2 regions of the Thermacetogenium phaeum DSM 12270 genome follow, and region 1 is predicted to be linked to the other one. Evidence: riboswitches for the same ligand, from Rfam matches in the RefSeq annotation. Region 1 holds a riboswitch; the other holds the start of a gene.
The links. A riboswitch is a leader RNA that binds a small molecule or an ion and turns the genes downstream of it on or off. The one in region 1 is predicted to bind cyclic di-AMP.
Positions count from the first base shown of each region.

Region 2: linked by a shared signal. The riboswitch ahead of TPH_RS09185 (LysM peptidoglycan-binding domain-containing protein) and the one ahead of eam (glutamate 2,3-aminomutase) in region 1 are both predicted to bind cyclic di-AMP.

Region 1 covers NC_018870.1:2,251,166-2,258,763, forward strand. Annotated here, with positions in the region: gene fliT (flagellar protein FliT) at 1-241, opposite strand, end outside; gene fliS (flagellar export chaperone FliS) at 277-669, opposite strand; gene TPH_RS11010 (flagellar protein FlaG) at 715-1,089, opposite strand; gene fliD (flagellar filament capping protein FliD) at 1,160-1,963, opposite strand; gene TPH_RS11020 (transposase) at 2,127-3,458, shown strand; gene fliD (flagellar filament capping protein FliD) at 3,638-4,510, opposite strand; gene TPH_RS11030 (hypothetical protein) at 4,738-5,070, opposite strand; gene TPH_RS11035 (hypothetical protein) at 5,067-5,342, opposite strand; cyclic di-AMP (ydaO/yuaA leader) riboswitch at 5,752-5,954, shown strand; gene eam (glutamate 2,3-aminomutase) at 6,293-7,579, shown strand.
Region 2 covers NC_018870.1:1,861,850-1,869,447, forward strand. Annotated here, with positions in the region: gene fdhF (formate dehydrogenase subunit alpha) at 1-1, opposite strand, end outside; gene nuoF (NADH-quinone oxidoreductase subunit NuoF) at 33-1,826, opposite strand; gene TPH_RS09175 ((2Fe-2S) ferredoxin domain-containing protein) at 1,855-2,253, opposite strand; gene nuoE (NADH-quinone oxidoreductase subunit NuoE) at 2,335-2,940, opposite strand; cyclic di-AMP (ydaO/yuaA leader) riboswitch at 3,144-3,339, shown strand; gene TPH_RS09185 (LysM peptidoglycan-binding domain-containing protein) at 3,344-4,618, shown strand; gene TPH_RS09190 (radical SAM protein) at 4,723-6,066, opposite strand; gene lgt (prolipoprotein diacylglyceryl transferase) at 6,179-6,952, opposite strand; gene tsaD (tRNA (adenosine(37)-N6)-threonylcarbamoyltransferase complex transferase subunit TsaD) at 7,145-7,598, opposite strand, start outside.

The sequences.
Region 1 (7,598 bases):
GGGAAGCATCAGCAGCGGCGGGCAGTGCCTGCACCCCTTCCGTCCAGGAAGGGATACCCCATTCGGAGCGCAGCCGGTCCAGCCGCTCGCAGATCTGCTGCCGCCTCCCAAGGAGAGCAGGCAGTTCCTCCACCTGCCCTCCGGCGGCCTTCTCTGCCAGCCGCCGCGTTATCTCTTCCAACAGCTCCGCCAGCCTTCTTGCCTCCTGCCAGACGGCAGCCTCCCCACCGCTTGCACCCATTTCCTTTTAAACTCCCTCTTTTCCGTCCTGAAACCTTAACGGGAGGCGCTCACCTTCGACGGTTCGATTATCTGCTCCCAGGTTTCCTTCAGTTCGGCGACCAGACCGAGAACTTCCTCGATAATCGAAGAGTCCTTTTTGACGTTGGCCTCCACCAGCCGCCCCTTCAAGTAATCATAAATGCGAAAGAGATTCTTAGCAACCTCATACTTCATGTCCAGGGTGCACATCAGCTCGGTTATTATGTCCTGCGCTCTGATCAGGCAGCGGTGCGCTTCCCCAAATTCGCCGTCCTTAACCGCCTGGACCGCCTGTTTGAGGAAAACCGTCAGGCCGTCGTAGAGCATCAGCAGGAGCTTACCCGGCCCGGCGGTCTGAACGGCTATCTGCCGGTACTGGTCGTAATTGTTGTAGCCTTCCGCGTACATCGTACCACCCCTTTACTGTTGCTTCCCTCCTTAAGCACACACCTCTTAGATGCGCTTGTCAAACAGCAGGCCGATCATCTCCTGTAGCCTTACCGCCAGATCCAGGAGTTCCTCCGGCGGGATTTCGCGAATCACCTTGTTGGTGTCGGGATCGATCACCTTCACCACAAGCCGCTGCGTCTCCTTATGAACACAAAAGCTCAGATAGAAACTCAGGTCGTACTCACTTTCTTTAAGCAGCTCGGCCAGCGGCGTCCTGGTGATGTCCGGCTTCGCCGAAGCAGCTGCCCCTTCCGGCAATTCCCCCCGCTCCTGATGGTGAAGAGGAGGTTGAAGACTTTTTGCTGCATCCCCGACGGAATGCCGGATCCCGGTCTGTTCCTCACCGGCGGCCGCGCTCTTAAGCCCTTCCACACGCATCCCGATCCCCCCACGTAGTTCTCGCAAAACCAAAGATCGAACCCATACCTTCCGCCTCTCTCGAAAAAAGTTACTGTCCGCTCACGAAGAACTGCTGAGTAAGCCACATGCTCTGCACGTTCATAGCGGCAATGGCCTGCTCCAAGGCCGTAAACTGCCGGTAATAGCGGTCCTCCAGCTTCTGCAGGCGCTCTTCCATGACCGCTATATTCTCGTTGATGTCTCTGATCCTGCGGCTGATGTAGCTGTTGTCGTAGAGGCTCTCAGCGGTGCCCGCCTGTCCTGTAAGCCGGGAGATGGCGCCGTTGATGGCATCGTAGAGCCGAACTGCCAGCCCCTTCTGCTCGTCATCGGTGATCTCCTTGCCGTCGGCATCCCTCGTCCTGGTAAAAAGCTCCATAACGGCGTCCGGATTGGACTGCAGGGCCTCCCGCAGCCTGCTTTCATCCAGGTAAAGCTTGCCCTTCTCAGTCCAAGCGCCGGTAGTGATCCCGATCACGCTGAGCCGGTCGGCAATCGTGGTATAAATCCGGCCGCCGCTGCTGACCGTAACCTGACCGGTCACCCCTTCGACAATGCCCGACAGGACGGAGCGCATATCCGCAACGATACCGCTTAAAAGCGGATCCCCCTTAAGAAGACCGCTTCGGGCTTTATCCTGCCAGGCATCGATCTGCCTGTCCGTCAACTTCCCCTCTTCTATCTGCTCCTCGGTCAGAGGCCGGTAGTCGGGGTAACGCTCCTCATAGAGCTTCTTATTGATGGCTTCCAGCACCTCGTTGTACTTGTCCGAGCCAATTGCGATGACCGGAAGTAAAGATGAATAGGACGTTTGAGGGCAATGGCGAAAAAAATTTACCCCGGTGCGATCCAGGTTTTATGCTGGTTGTGGGTATGGGCAAACGGTCTTTTGGCAAAATTGACCCCACAGAAGAAAAACGAAGGAATGGAGAGAAACAACGGGAAATAAAAAGGGAAACCTCTCTTTATAGCGAATTCTTTTTTAAACACCCAAAAAACCAAAGGAGGTTTCCCTTATGGCTATTATACCACAACAACGCCTCTTTGGGTGGCGAGAAATAGATGAACTGGGCGATCTGGAGCGCCTGGCATTGGTACTCCGTCATCTGCCTGATGAAGAGCTGATGCGCAAACTGGAGCGGGAACGGGCAAAAGGCCGAAATGATTACCCGATTCGTGCGGTCTGGAACTCGGTAGTGGCGGGGGTAGTCTTCCAACATCCATCCATTGAGAGCCTGCGGCGGGAACTGGCCCGCAACGCCCAACTGCGGGACATTTGTGGCTTCGACCCGTGTTTGGGAGAGCGGGCAGTTCCACCGGCTTACGTATACAGCCGCTTTCTGGGGAAACTTATGTGGTACTCCGGCGAAATAGAAAGAATGTTTGACCGGCTGGTGGAAAAAGTGAGCACACTGCTACCGGATTTCGGGCGGGTTTTGGCAATGGACAGCAAACCCATAAATAGTCTGGCCCGGGGCAGAAAAAAGGACGAAGAAGAAAAGCCCCGAAAGCCCGATGGGCGCCGCGACACCGATGCCGACTTTGGCAAGAAAACGTACCGGGGGCGAAGAAAAGACGGAACACTGTGGGAGAAAGTAGTTTCATGGTTTGGCTATAAGCTTCATCTTATAGTTGATGCTGTCTATGAATTACCCGTAAGCTTTTCAGTAACGAAAGCATCTGCCAGCGATATCCAAGAGGGGCATCAACTGATTGCGCGACTAGAAGAACAACAGCCGGAGATTATAGAACGTTGTGAAGTGCTAACAGCGGATAAAGGGTACGACGACACGAAACTAATCGTGAACCTGTGGGACGAACACCAGATCAAGCCGGTGATTGACATCCGCGACATGTGGCGGGACGGTGAAGACACACGGCTTTTAACAGGGAAAGACAATATCGTTTACGACTGCAGGGGAACGGTCTATTGCTACTGTCCCGAAACCAACAAGCGCCGGGAGATGGCCTTTGGGGGTTTTGAAAAGGGCAGGGAAACTCTGAAGTATCGCTGTCCGGCCCGGCACTACGGGGTGGAATGTCAGGGGATGGAGCGATGCCCCGCAGCTTGCGGTGTACGCGTTCCTCTTGCTGAAGACCGGCGGATCTTCACCCCCTTGGCGCGGTCCAGCTACAAGTGGAAGAGAACCTACAAGAAGCGTACAGCCGTGGAAAGAGTGAACGCCCGCCTGGACGAGGCCTTTGGATTTGAAAAACACTTCATCCGGGGCCTGCAAAAAATGAAGCTGCGCTGTGCGTTAGCGCTAACCATAATGCTGGCCATGGCGGTGGGCCGGATACAGGAAAAACAAGGAATGAATATGAGGAGCCTGGTGAAGGCGGCCTGACGCCGGCACTCTAGAAAAACAAAAAAACAAATGGATGATGCACCAAGGGGTAAGTATGCCCTTTTCGTGGAAATAATGTTTAATATCGGTTTGAAAGTGCTGCATTTTTGCTCAAAAAACCGCAGTGTTGGTGTTTGCTGTTTACACCGAAGTTAAAAAATGTTTACAGCGCAAATAGCTTACTTGTCCACAAAGCTCTTGACGGTATCCACCACAGCGTCGACATCGTGGGCCACCGAAACGGTTACGGTCCTGCCCGGATCGGCGCCCCAGAAGTTAAAGGTTACCCCGTTTACCGTATAGCTGTTGGTGTGGCTGGTTATTGCAAGGCCGTTGATCTCGAAACTGGCATCGGTGCCACCTTTTTCGTTGGCCTCCTCAATCTGCAATACGCCAGTCATAAAAGAACCTGTTACGTCTTCTACCTGTATCTCTGCCCCCTCCTGGTTATCCCCCGTCTTGATGGTGGAAATGGCGATCCTATCCGTAGTAGCATCGTAAAACATGCTGACACCTGCTGCCTTATTGGCATTAACCGTTGCGATCACTTTATTCAAAGAGTCGGTATCACCGTCAAAGGTAAATGTCTGTCCGTTAATGGTGAATGAAAATGTGTGGTCTGTATCCCAGCCAAAACTGTTCGCGAACTTACTCTCCTGTGAAGCCAGAGGAGCATCGGGATCAATAACAAACCCCTCTTTGGTTATCGCGGCAGCGCTGGCATTAGTGGCTATAGTAGCCAAACTCTCAACTTTTACCAGATAGCTGGTAGAAACAGCATTACCTCCCGCCGCAGCCGTCACGATGCCCTCATCGCTTGATGTCGCCTTCTTAGCCAAGAAGCTGCTCTGCAGCCTGAGGTTAGAGACCACGTTCCGCAGGCTCAAGAGGCTGGCGTTGAGCGACCGGTAGTCCTCCTGCTTCCACTGCCAGATCTGCCTGTCCTGAATTACCTTATCCAGGCGCATCCTCTGCGCCTTCATCAGATCGGAGACGATTTGGTCGACATCCAATCCCGATGCCAGACCGCTTACCCGGTTGATTCCTGCCATCCGGTTCCCCTCTTTCCGAACCAATTTTCTATCTTTATTTAATTAATCGAAAAAGACCGGCGGAAACTTTAGCCTATTTTTTCCGCAGCCAACGAAGGAAAGAATTATAAAAGCCCCCACCTCAGGCGGAAGTTCCCCTACGGCATTCCCGCCGCAAGGTCCGGGAAAGAACAAACAACCGGCAGCACACAAACGCTGCCGGCCTCATCTAAAATTTTACTTTAGATTTACTTTCCTTCTTTATCCTTCTCAGTGTACGGTATCGGATCGAGCACAGGGTCGTGCTTGTAGTCGGGCCTGTACCCCGGTCTGTACCCGGGATCATAACCGGGATAAGGCGGGCAGACCGGAGGCCGCAGCCTCTCATCGGGGTCACAGACGCCCTCCTCCCTGAGCAGTGACCGCAGGGCCTCCATCTCTTCCCTCTCACTTTGGATCATCATCTGGAGAACGGCCCCACAGTCGGCCGGCACCATCCCGGCTATCCTCCTCCAGAGTTCGACTTCCTCTTCGTCGAGCCTGAGAACGCGCCTCACATAATCCTGCCAAACCCCCGTCATTTTGACCCCTCCTCCTTCGTTTGATCGGAACCCTCCTGGTAAGGATAGCAATCGCCGGGCGGCTGGTATCCAGGATCAGGATAATACGGCATTCTATCACAGCAGCAAGCCAGGAGCGTATTCCAAAAGTGAGCCGTCTTCACCTCTTCCATTATGACGCCCAACAGCTGTTGAGCGACCGCAGGCGGAGCGGAAACGACGGCCATTGACAGAAGACGTATTTCCTCCAGGTCATATTCCAGGGCTTTTCTCGCCATATGCTGGTAGCTCATGCATAATCCCCCTTTACATGCAGATATTTTTATTAATGATAATGTATGACACTTGCTGGATTATCGTGCCAGTTTTAAGAACATTTAAGAAGGGGCTTCTTGCAGCAACCCGGGCAGATGACGGCGCAATGTCTTAACGGGATGCTGTTGAACTAATCACGGGCAGCGGCCGTCCGATTACCAAACACTAAGGGGTTGACCTGATTTCTCTTTGACGCTTAATCATTTTAAGAAAAGCGGCCGGCAGGAGGGGTGATGATCAAAAACGAATGCGCTTCTGTTCTGGTAAGGGAGGTCTTCCTCCTGAGGGCGAAGAAGCATCTGCCTGGCGGGAGGCGGCAGCAGAGGCCAGATATCAGATAACTGTCATTGACACATGTTATATCAGATAGTATAATATTTAATAAAAAAACCGGTAACGCTGAATTCTCTTCGGAGAAGCGGGGAAACCAATTTTTGGGGTGAATCCCGGCGCTCGAAACGTTCGGCAAGGCTGTGAGGCACACCTGCGGGCGGTGCCGCCGAATGGGCAGCATTAACAGAGTTGCCGGGTAGGGTTACCTTGCGACCCGAACCCGTCAGCTAACCTCGTAAGCGTAGGAAGGAAGGCCAGTTCAGGTTTGGTTTTGCGTGAATCACTGCCCACCTTGCGCTTTCCGGGCAGTTTTTTGCTACTATGGTATATATTTGCAAATCGCCCTTCCTTGCCGGATGCCTCCGTGCGTAATTTGACGTGATTTCACAAAGCTAATCGAAACAGAACCGTTCAGCGGAATGGCAGTTGTGAATCGACTCCGGAAAAGCCTCAAACGTCCCTGCCGCAGTGGAGCTTTTTCGTGGTCGTGAGAGAACCACATTAAATTTTCAAAAGTTTCAAAAGAAGGATACCGTTCGGTTAGAAAGGCATAACCGGAGTCAAAAACAAGAACCAAAGAAAGGAAGGTGGACGCATGGCAATCAGGTTCGAGAATATTTCTTTCGAACAGCCGGAAGTCTTGAACACCAACTCTACCGGTGAAGAGCGCAGGCAGTTCGCCATAAAAAGAGCTGCTGAGCTGAGGGAGAAAATCAGAGATTATCTGGATGTTAAGGGAAAAATACCTACCGGATTCGACAGAATCGACGAATACGAAAGGGAGCGCCGGCGCATTTTGGATTCTCTGCAGGCAGGAGAAGATGACTGGAACGACTGGCGCTGGCAGCTGCGCCACAGGGTATCCGACGTAGAGACCTTAAGCCGCTACGTCGAACTGAGCAAGGAAGAAAGGGAGGAAATCGCCGAGGTCAGCAAGCAGTTTCGGTGGGCGCTGTCACCTTACTACTTAGCCCTGGTGATGGCCGACGAGCCTCATGGAGCGCTCTGGAAGCAGTCCATACCAAGCATTCAGGAAGTCACCGATAAAAACGGCAGCGAAGACCCAATGGCCGAGCAGTGGACCTCACCCGCACCGGGCGTAACCAGGCGCTACCCGGACCGCATGATCATCAACGTCACCAACAGGTGCGCCATGTTTTGCCGCCACTGCCAGCGGAGGCGCAACATCGGAAATAAAGACCGTCATCAAACGAGAGCCACCCTGGAGGCGGCGCTGCAGTACGTGCGCGACAACGAAGAGATACGGGACGTCCTGGTCACCGGCGGTGACGCCCTTCTGCTCAGCAACCGCACTCTGGACTGGCTACTCAGGGAGCTGCACAGCATTCCTCACGTCGAGATCAAGCGGTTAGGAACGCGCACCCCAGTGACGCTTCCGCAGAGGATCACACCAGAGCTCTGTCGGATCCTGGAGAAGTATCCTCCCATCTACATCAACACTCAGTTCAACCACCCGCTGGAGGTGACACCGGAGGCCAAGAGAGCCTGCGACATGCTCGTCAAAGCGGGGGTGGTATTAGGAAATCAGGCCGTGCTCCTGCGGGGGGTTAACAACGATCCCCACGTGATGAAAAAGCTCAACCAGGAACTCCTGAAAATCCGGGTGCGGCCCTACTACATCTTCCATGCCAAGAACGTCAAGGGCACCAGCCACTTCATTACCTCGGTGAAAGAAGGACTGGAGATTATGGAACACCTGCGGGGCTACACGTCAGGTCTGGCGGTACCAACTTACATCATCAATGCCCCGTACGGCAACGGAAAAACACCTATCGCCCCCAATTACCTGCTCGGCAGAAAGGGGAACCAGATTCTCCTCCGCACCTGGGAGAACAAGATCATCCCTTACGAAACGCCCTAAAACGGTTCTCCCGCCGATT
Region 2 (7,598 bases), 390 kb from region 1:
CTTTTCTCACACTCCTTTTCCCCTATGATACCTTACAGTCGTAAAACGGCGCCCTGATTACACTTCTCAAAGCAGGTGCCGCACTTGATGCACTTCTCAGGATCGATCTTATGGGGCTCTTTCTTTGCGCCGGAAATTGCACCAACCGGGCAGGCTCTCAGGCAGCGCCCGCAGCCGATGCACTTTTCCTCATCAATACTGAATACCAGCAGTGCGGTACAGACATGGGCCGGGCACCGTTTGTCGAAAATGTGGGCTTCGTACTCATGCCGGAAGTAACGCAGTGTGGAAAGCACCGGGTTGGGTGCGGTGTTTCCGAGACCGCAGAGGGCAGTGGATTTGATCACCCGTCCCAGCCGTTCCAGGGTCTCGATATCCTCGGGAACCCCTTCACCGTTGCAGATGCGGGTGAGGATCTCCAGCATCCGCTTCGTTCCCTCCCGGCAGGGGGTACACTTCCCGCAGGACTCAGCCTGAGTGAAGTTCAGGAAGAAGCGAGCCAGGTCGACCATGCAGGTCGTCTCGTCCATGACGACGAGGCCGCCGGAACCCATCATGGCTCCCGCCTGGATCAGCGACTCGTAGTCAACGGGTGTATCCATCAGTTCGGCAGGTATGCAGCCACCCGAAGGCCCTCCGATCTGGACACCCTTATACTTTTTGCCCCCAACTATACCGCCGCCGATTTCGAAGATGATTTCCCTTAAGGTAATTCCCATCGGCACCTCGACAAGACCGGTGTTGTTCACCTTCCCGGTCAGGGCGAACACCTTGGTCCCTTTGCTCTTTTCGGTGCCCATGGCGGCGAACCAATCTGCCCCCCTGGCGATGATCACCGGCACATTGGCATAGGTCTCCACGTTGTTGATGTTGGACGGCTTGTTAAACAAACCGCGCTGCGCCGGGAAAGGCGGCCTTACCCGGGGCATCCCCCGCTTGCCCTCGATGGAAGCCATCAGAGCCGTTTCCTCGCCGCAAACAAACGCTCCGGCCCCTTCTTTGATGTGCAGGTTGAAGGTGAAATCCGTTCCCAGGATGTTTTCCCCCAGCAAACCGAGCTCTTCCGCCTGGGCAATGGCGATCTTCAACCGCTTGATGGCCAGCGGGTATTCGGCACGGCAGTAGATGTAGCCCTCCCGGCACCCAATGGCATAGGCGGCAATCGCCATCCCCTCGATCAAGCTGTGGGGGTCGCCCTCCAGAACGCTGCGATCCATAAAGGCACCGGGGTCACCCTCGTCGGCATTGCAGATCAGGTATTTGAGGTCCCCCGGCGAACGGCGGCAGAACTCCCACTTCAAACCGGTGGGGAAACCACCACCTCCACGGCCGCGCAGCCCGGAACGCTTAACCTCTTCGATCACCTGTTCCGGAGTCATCTCAAAAATCGCTTTTTCTAAAGATTCATAGCCCCCTCTGGCAATGTACTCCTGAATTTTCTCCGGATCGATTGAGCCGCAGTTCCGCAGGGCAACACGGCACTGCTTTTTGTAAAAATCCAGCTGCTTGTAGGTCGGAATTCGGGTCTCGTCAACAGGAGCCTTGTAAAGCAGGCGTTTGACAACACGGCCGTTTATCAAGTGTTCGCTTACGATTTCCGGAACATCTTCTGGTGTCACCCTGACGTAAAAGGTACCTTCAGGATAAACGATCACCAGAGGGCCCGTCTCACAGAATTCGTGGCAATCGGTCTCAACAAGTTTAACTTCCTGTTCCAGTTTGTTTTTTTCGAGCTCCCTTTTGAAGGCTTCCCGAACCTGCTGGGAACCCGAAGAAGTACAATTCGTACCCCCACAAACCAGAACATGGGCTCTGACCAAGTGCACCTCAATCCCTCCTTCCTCAGAAAATCCGCTAGATCTCTTCAAAGCGGGCTATTGCCAGGTCTTCGACGATCTTTCCGTGCATAACGTGGCCGACGATGATCCTCGGCACATCCGACGGCCTGACCTTCCTGTAGGTGATGCGATCCTCTCCGGGCCGCTGTACGTCTACCAGCGGTTCCTGTTCACACATCCCTATACAGCCCGTTTGAATGACATTAACCTGCAGGTTGCGCTTGTTGACCTCCTCGAGAATCGCCGCCATTACCTCGCGCGCCCCCGCCGCAATACCACAGGTTCCCATTCCGACGAAGATGCTGGTCTTCTCCATACTCCGTTCCAGCATCTGTTTTTTGGCTTCCTCACGATACTTAATCAGTTCTTCCCTGCTTTTCAGCTTCATAGTGCCGCACCCGGTCTCAACCGGCAAACGCCGACCTCCACGACCCCATCAGGATCATGGCGGAACCTGGTGTCTTCACCTCCCTTCGCGAGTTAAGAGGTTGAAAAACTATTGATACCGCTCGACAATACCCTTCAACTTGTCCGGAGTCAGGCGCCCATGAGTATCGTCGTTGACCATGATGACCGGAGACAAACCACAGCAGCCCAAACAGGCAACGGTCTCCAGCGTAAAGCGCAGATCCGGAGTCGTTTCCCCATTGCCGACGCCGAGCTCTTTCTGCATCTGCTCAAAAATCCTGGCCCCGCCGCGCACATGGCAGGCCGTACCAAGACAAACCCTGACAATGTTGCGCCCGCGCGGGCTGAGGTGAAACTGGGCATAAAAAGTAGCGACCCCAAATACCCGGCTTGGAGGCAGCTTCAACTCCTTGGCTATCCGCAGAAGCACCTCTTTCGGCAGGTATCCGTAAATGCTCTGTGCTCCCTGCAGGATCGGAATAAGAGCCCCTTTCACACCACGCCACTTCTCAAAAAGCTGCTGCAGTTCCTTTTCCTTCTGGGCATCCCCGGCAGGTTCCGCACAGCAGGCTTCAGACATCTGATCCCCCTCCCTTCTCTTTGCTTTAAATAACCTGTTGCCAGGATCATCATCCTGACAACAGGGAACAACCGTCTCCGTTAACGGCAGGGCATTATAAAGTCTTCCGCTCACAACCTCTTTTCCGACCCGCTCAAGGGAGCAGATCGGGAAAGCTATTGGGAATTTCGGAGCTTAACCCTATTTTCTTTAAGAAGTCTATTCGACAGGGAAACGAAAAAACCTCCTGGAATGATGAAAAAACCTGCAAAGTATTTCCGATCAGTTAACTGGTTAATATTACCGCTTGATTTATTATGTAAACAATGCCACAATTACAAAAAAATATGCCGAATCCGCACAAAAAAACAAAACTGGGAGCAAAGTGCGGTACGGGGGAACCGTTTTCGGGCAACGCCTGCACGGCGTGCCCAGGGGTGAATCGCTGCCGGAAGCTTGCTAGTCCGGTAGCGTAGGGACAACCTTTCAACCGAACCCATCAGCTTACCCCGGAGGCAAAGAAAGGGAGGAAGAGCTTTTGAGAGTATCGTTGCGCAAGCTGCTGTTGTCATTAGTCGGTTTGGGTTTGGGTGTTCTCTCCTTTGCCGGCGTCGGACATGCCGCCGACTACCACATCGTCGAGCCAGGCGATACCCTCTACCTGATTTCCCGCGATTACGGACTCACCCCATCTGATCTGATGCGGGCCAATAACCTTTCCGGCACCTACATCGAACCCGAACAGATCATCGTCATCCCCGACCGGTACACGGTCAAAAGCGGGGATACCCTTTACCTGATCGCCAAAGCTCACGGCACCAGTGTCGACGCCCTGATGTCTCTCAACAACCTGAAGACTGACAGCATCTACCCAGGGCAGGTCATCCTGCTCCCGCCTGTGACGGCAGCCAAACCCGGAAAAGCCTACACCGTCAAGAAGGGGGATACCCTTTACCTGATCGCCAGGGATCACGGCACCAGCGTCGATGCCATCATCTCCCTCAACAACTTAAAAACAACACATCTCGAAGTGGGACAGGTTCTCACCCTGCCGGAATCGGGGGATGACGGCAGCAGCGTACCACCGGGCAGCGGGTCCACTTTTCAATACACGGTGAAGAGCGGGGATACCCTTTACCTGATCGCCGTCTCCTACGGGACAACGGTGGAGGAGATAATGTCTCTCAACAATCTCCGGACGACGGAGATCTACCCGGGACAGGTTCTCACCATCCCCGGAAACGGCGGTGGCAGCACGCCCTCCGGGACCTCGTACACCGTTCAATATGGGGACAGCCTCTATCTGATCGCCCGGGCCTACGGTACAACGGTTGAAGCGCTGATGGCGGCCAACGGCCTCTACTCCACGGAGATCTACCCGGGTCAGACCATCCTGATTCCGGGAAGCCGGTCGGGCCAAACGCAAACGAACCCGCCCTCCCGTGGCAGCTACAGCGTCTCGCAGCAGGAGGCCTACCTGCTCGCCCAGCTGATCACGGCTGAGGCCGCCGGAGAGATCTTCGAAGGACAGGTCGCCGTCGGCGCCGTCGTGCTCAACAGGGTGGCCGACCCCAGATTCCCCAACACCATTACCGGGGTCATCTACGAGCCCTGGCAGTTCGAACCGGTGATGAACGGCACGATCTACATCACACCGGACCCCATGTGCATCCGGGCTGCAGAGGCGGCCATCGCCGGGTGGGACCCGGTAGACGGAGCGCTCTTCTTCTTCAATCCGGACAAGGCCTACGGAGAGTTCTTCTCCACCCTCACCTACGTGAGAAGAATCGGCAACCACGTCTTCTACAAGTAGCAACACCGGAAAATTCAGGAGTCCGGCTTAACCAAATCGATTATCTTTAACGAAGGAAGGCCTTTCCCAAAAATGAGGGGGAAGGCCTTCCACTTCCCTGCCTTTCAGGTGACAATATCTACCTTCCCTCTGGTGCAACGCCGCAGTTCCCACCAGGGGCGCCCGAGGAGGTCTCTTCCCCACCGGTCAAAGGCAATACCGGGTAGCAGCACGAGATCGAAAACATCGCCCTCCTCCTCGACAACCCTGTTGAGCGCCCTTCGAAAATCGGAGAGGGTAAGGAGCCCCGCAGAGGCGATAGACCCCCCAAAAATGACGCTGGGAACGGCGCGGATCTGCACCTGCGCCCCGGAACGGCACAACTCCGGAAGGATGCTTTCCAGGCGCGGCCTGCCCCATACTGAGGCCAGCAAGAGCGCATTCCCGGCCCGGTTGTTCGCGATCGCACCGGCAAGCCTTTTGACCAGATCCCTATCGATGTCGTAATTCATAACGACTCCCGGCGCTTCCCCCCTCCCTTTCCGAAAAGAAACCCGCCCCCTGCCCTCGATGTCGAGGACGGGGCACCTCAACCGTTCGAGCAGCCTGTAAGCCTCAACCCGGGAGCGCACATCCTTACCGCGCACCCTCTTTATCACATCCCCTCTTCTTATACCAGCAGCGGCGGCAGGCGATCCCGGAATGACCCCTTCCACCTCAGCTCTGAAGGGTTCTGCATCTCCCCCCACTGGAGCGGGCTCCATGATGAGGGGTGTTGCCGAGAGGGCGGCCTCTTCCTCCACGAACTCCTGTAGCCGGCGGTACATCTCCTGCGGCGGGAAGCGAAGGAAGCGGGGAGCGTATCTTGTGAAACCGGGGAGAAAGATGCGCACCGTCCTCGCCCCGTTATCCCGGAGAAAACGCCAGCTTCTTCTGATGTCTTCCCACCCCACCAGTTGCGGGCAGGCGACAATGCTCCCGTGATAGGGCATCCCCAGTTCGGCCATCCAGGATGCCGCGGCCAGAACGCTACCAGAATCATCACCCATCAAGATCCGCCTACCTGATGGTGTGGCGCTGTTCAGCGAAAGGTTGACCACTACGGGCTGCAGTTCAGAAAGCCGTTCGACCCCGACACGGTTGAGCAGTTTTCCGTTCGTGGTAATCTGTACAGGTGTGCGCGGATAATATTTGCGTACCAGCTCCATGATCTTCCAAAACTCCGGATGCGTCAGAGGCTCGCCTTCACTGATCCGGGAAGCGGCCTCCCCGATGATGATCTTGCGGTGCGGGTTTAAGAGGGGAATCAATCTCCTGACCAGAGGCAGGGGGAGAGGAGGAATGGAAAAAACCTCAACCCCCGGGGGATTTTGGGCATTGCTGCAGAAAAGGCAGCGGAGATTACAGGTTGAGGTAAGGGGAAGGATGTTTTCATAACGAACCGACTGCGTCAAAAGCACACCGAGCACCGGGTATTCCCTCCATCCGATCGGCCGTACAGCAACAGCTCCTTAATCACTCGCAGATAAGAAATCCTCCCGCCGCGGTATCTTATGATCATGCTGCCGCGGCCGGTTCATTCTAGCTGCCTCCCCTTCGGGCGGCACAGCCTTCGCGGGGCAGCCTTTTCAAAACGAAATAGAAGACAGCACCTGCCGCCGCCAGGGCTAAAGCCGCTAGAGATGCCGTTGCCGGGCCGCCGGTGATCTGGGCGTTCTCGCGCAGAAGCTCAATTCCGGCCCTTAAAAGGCCGTAAAGAATGAGAAAAAGGGAAAAAATCTGCCCCTGAAAGCGGATACCCTTGCGGGTTTTCCATTCCAGAAAGGCAAAGATCAGGAGTCCCGCCAGAACGGAATAGAGCTGCGTGGGGTGGCGCCGCAACCCGTCTACCACCGGGAAAACCACACCCCAGGGTAGGTCGGTGGGTCGACCGTAGCAGCAGCCGTTTAAAAAACACCCGATGCGGGCTACCGCATAACCCAGGGCCACAGCCGGCGCCACCAGGTCGAGAAAACCCAGGACGGGGATTTTCGCCTTGCGCAGGAAAATGACGGACGCTAATAATCCCAAAATAAAGGCACCGTAAAAGGCCAGCCCCCCTTCTTGCAGCATGAAAATGCGCCCGGGGTGTTCCAGATAATAACGGGGGTCATAAAGTAAAATATAGGCTAGGCGGGCGCCAATGACCCCGGATATCACCGTGACCAGGACCAGGTCGATAACCGTTTCCGGGGATCCCCCCCTCCTCTTCACCCTGTTCATCAAATAAAGGGTAGCAACGATAATTCCCAGAGCAACAAAAAAACCGTAGCTGTAGATATTAAAATTACCCAGATGTATGAGAACAGGTCGCATGACAACCCCACCCGCCAATCAATATGCTGAAAATATCCACATATCCACAAAGTTATCCACATGCTATGGGGATAGCTATGTGGATTTTTCTGCGGCCTTTCGGAAGGCACCCTTTCATTTATCCCCAAAAGTAACAGGACCTAGGTTATTATGTCTACCACCTGGGACCCGCCCAGGACTGCTCCTAAACCTTTATTCACAAGGCACCAGAGGATAATGAGCGAACGCCTCCTGAGACAGGGACGCCCTGTGGCCTGCCAGATAGTGATAATATCCAGCACAGGCCACCATTGCCGCATTATCCGTGCAAAGCCTCTTCTCCGGGAAATAAAAATCCAGCCCTTCCTCGGCCGCCCTCTTTTCAAAATGCCGCCGCAGAGTGGAATTGGAGGCAACCCCTCCCGCCAGGGCGACTTTACCAACGCCCGCCTTTTTCGCCGCTAGGAGCGCTTTTTCGACCAGCACGTCCACAATTGCTGCCTGAAAACTCGCCGCAACATCCGGCAGGTAAGGAGAGGTACCCTCTTCTCTGAGCCGGTTAAGATAATTTATCACAGCAGTCTTAAGGCCGCTGAAGCTAAAATCCGTACTGCCCTCCTCAAGCCAGGCTCTGGGAAAGGGAATTGCACAGGGGTCTCCAGCGGCC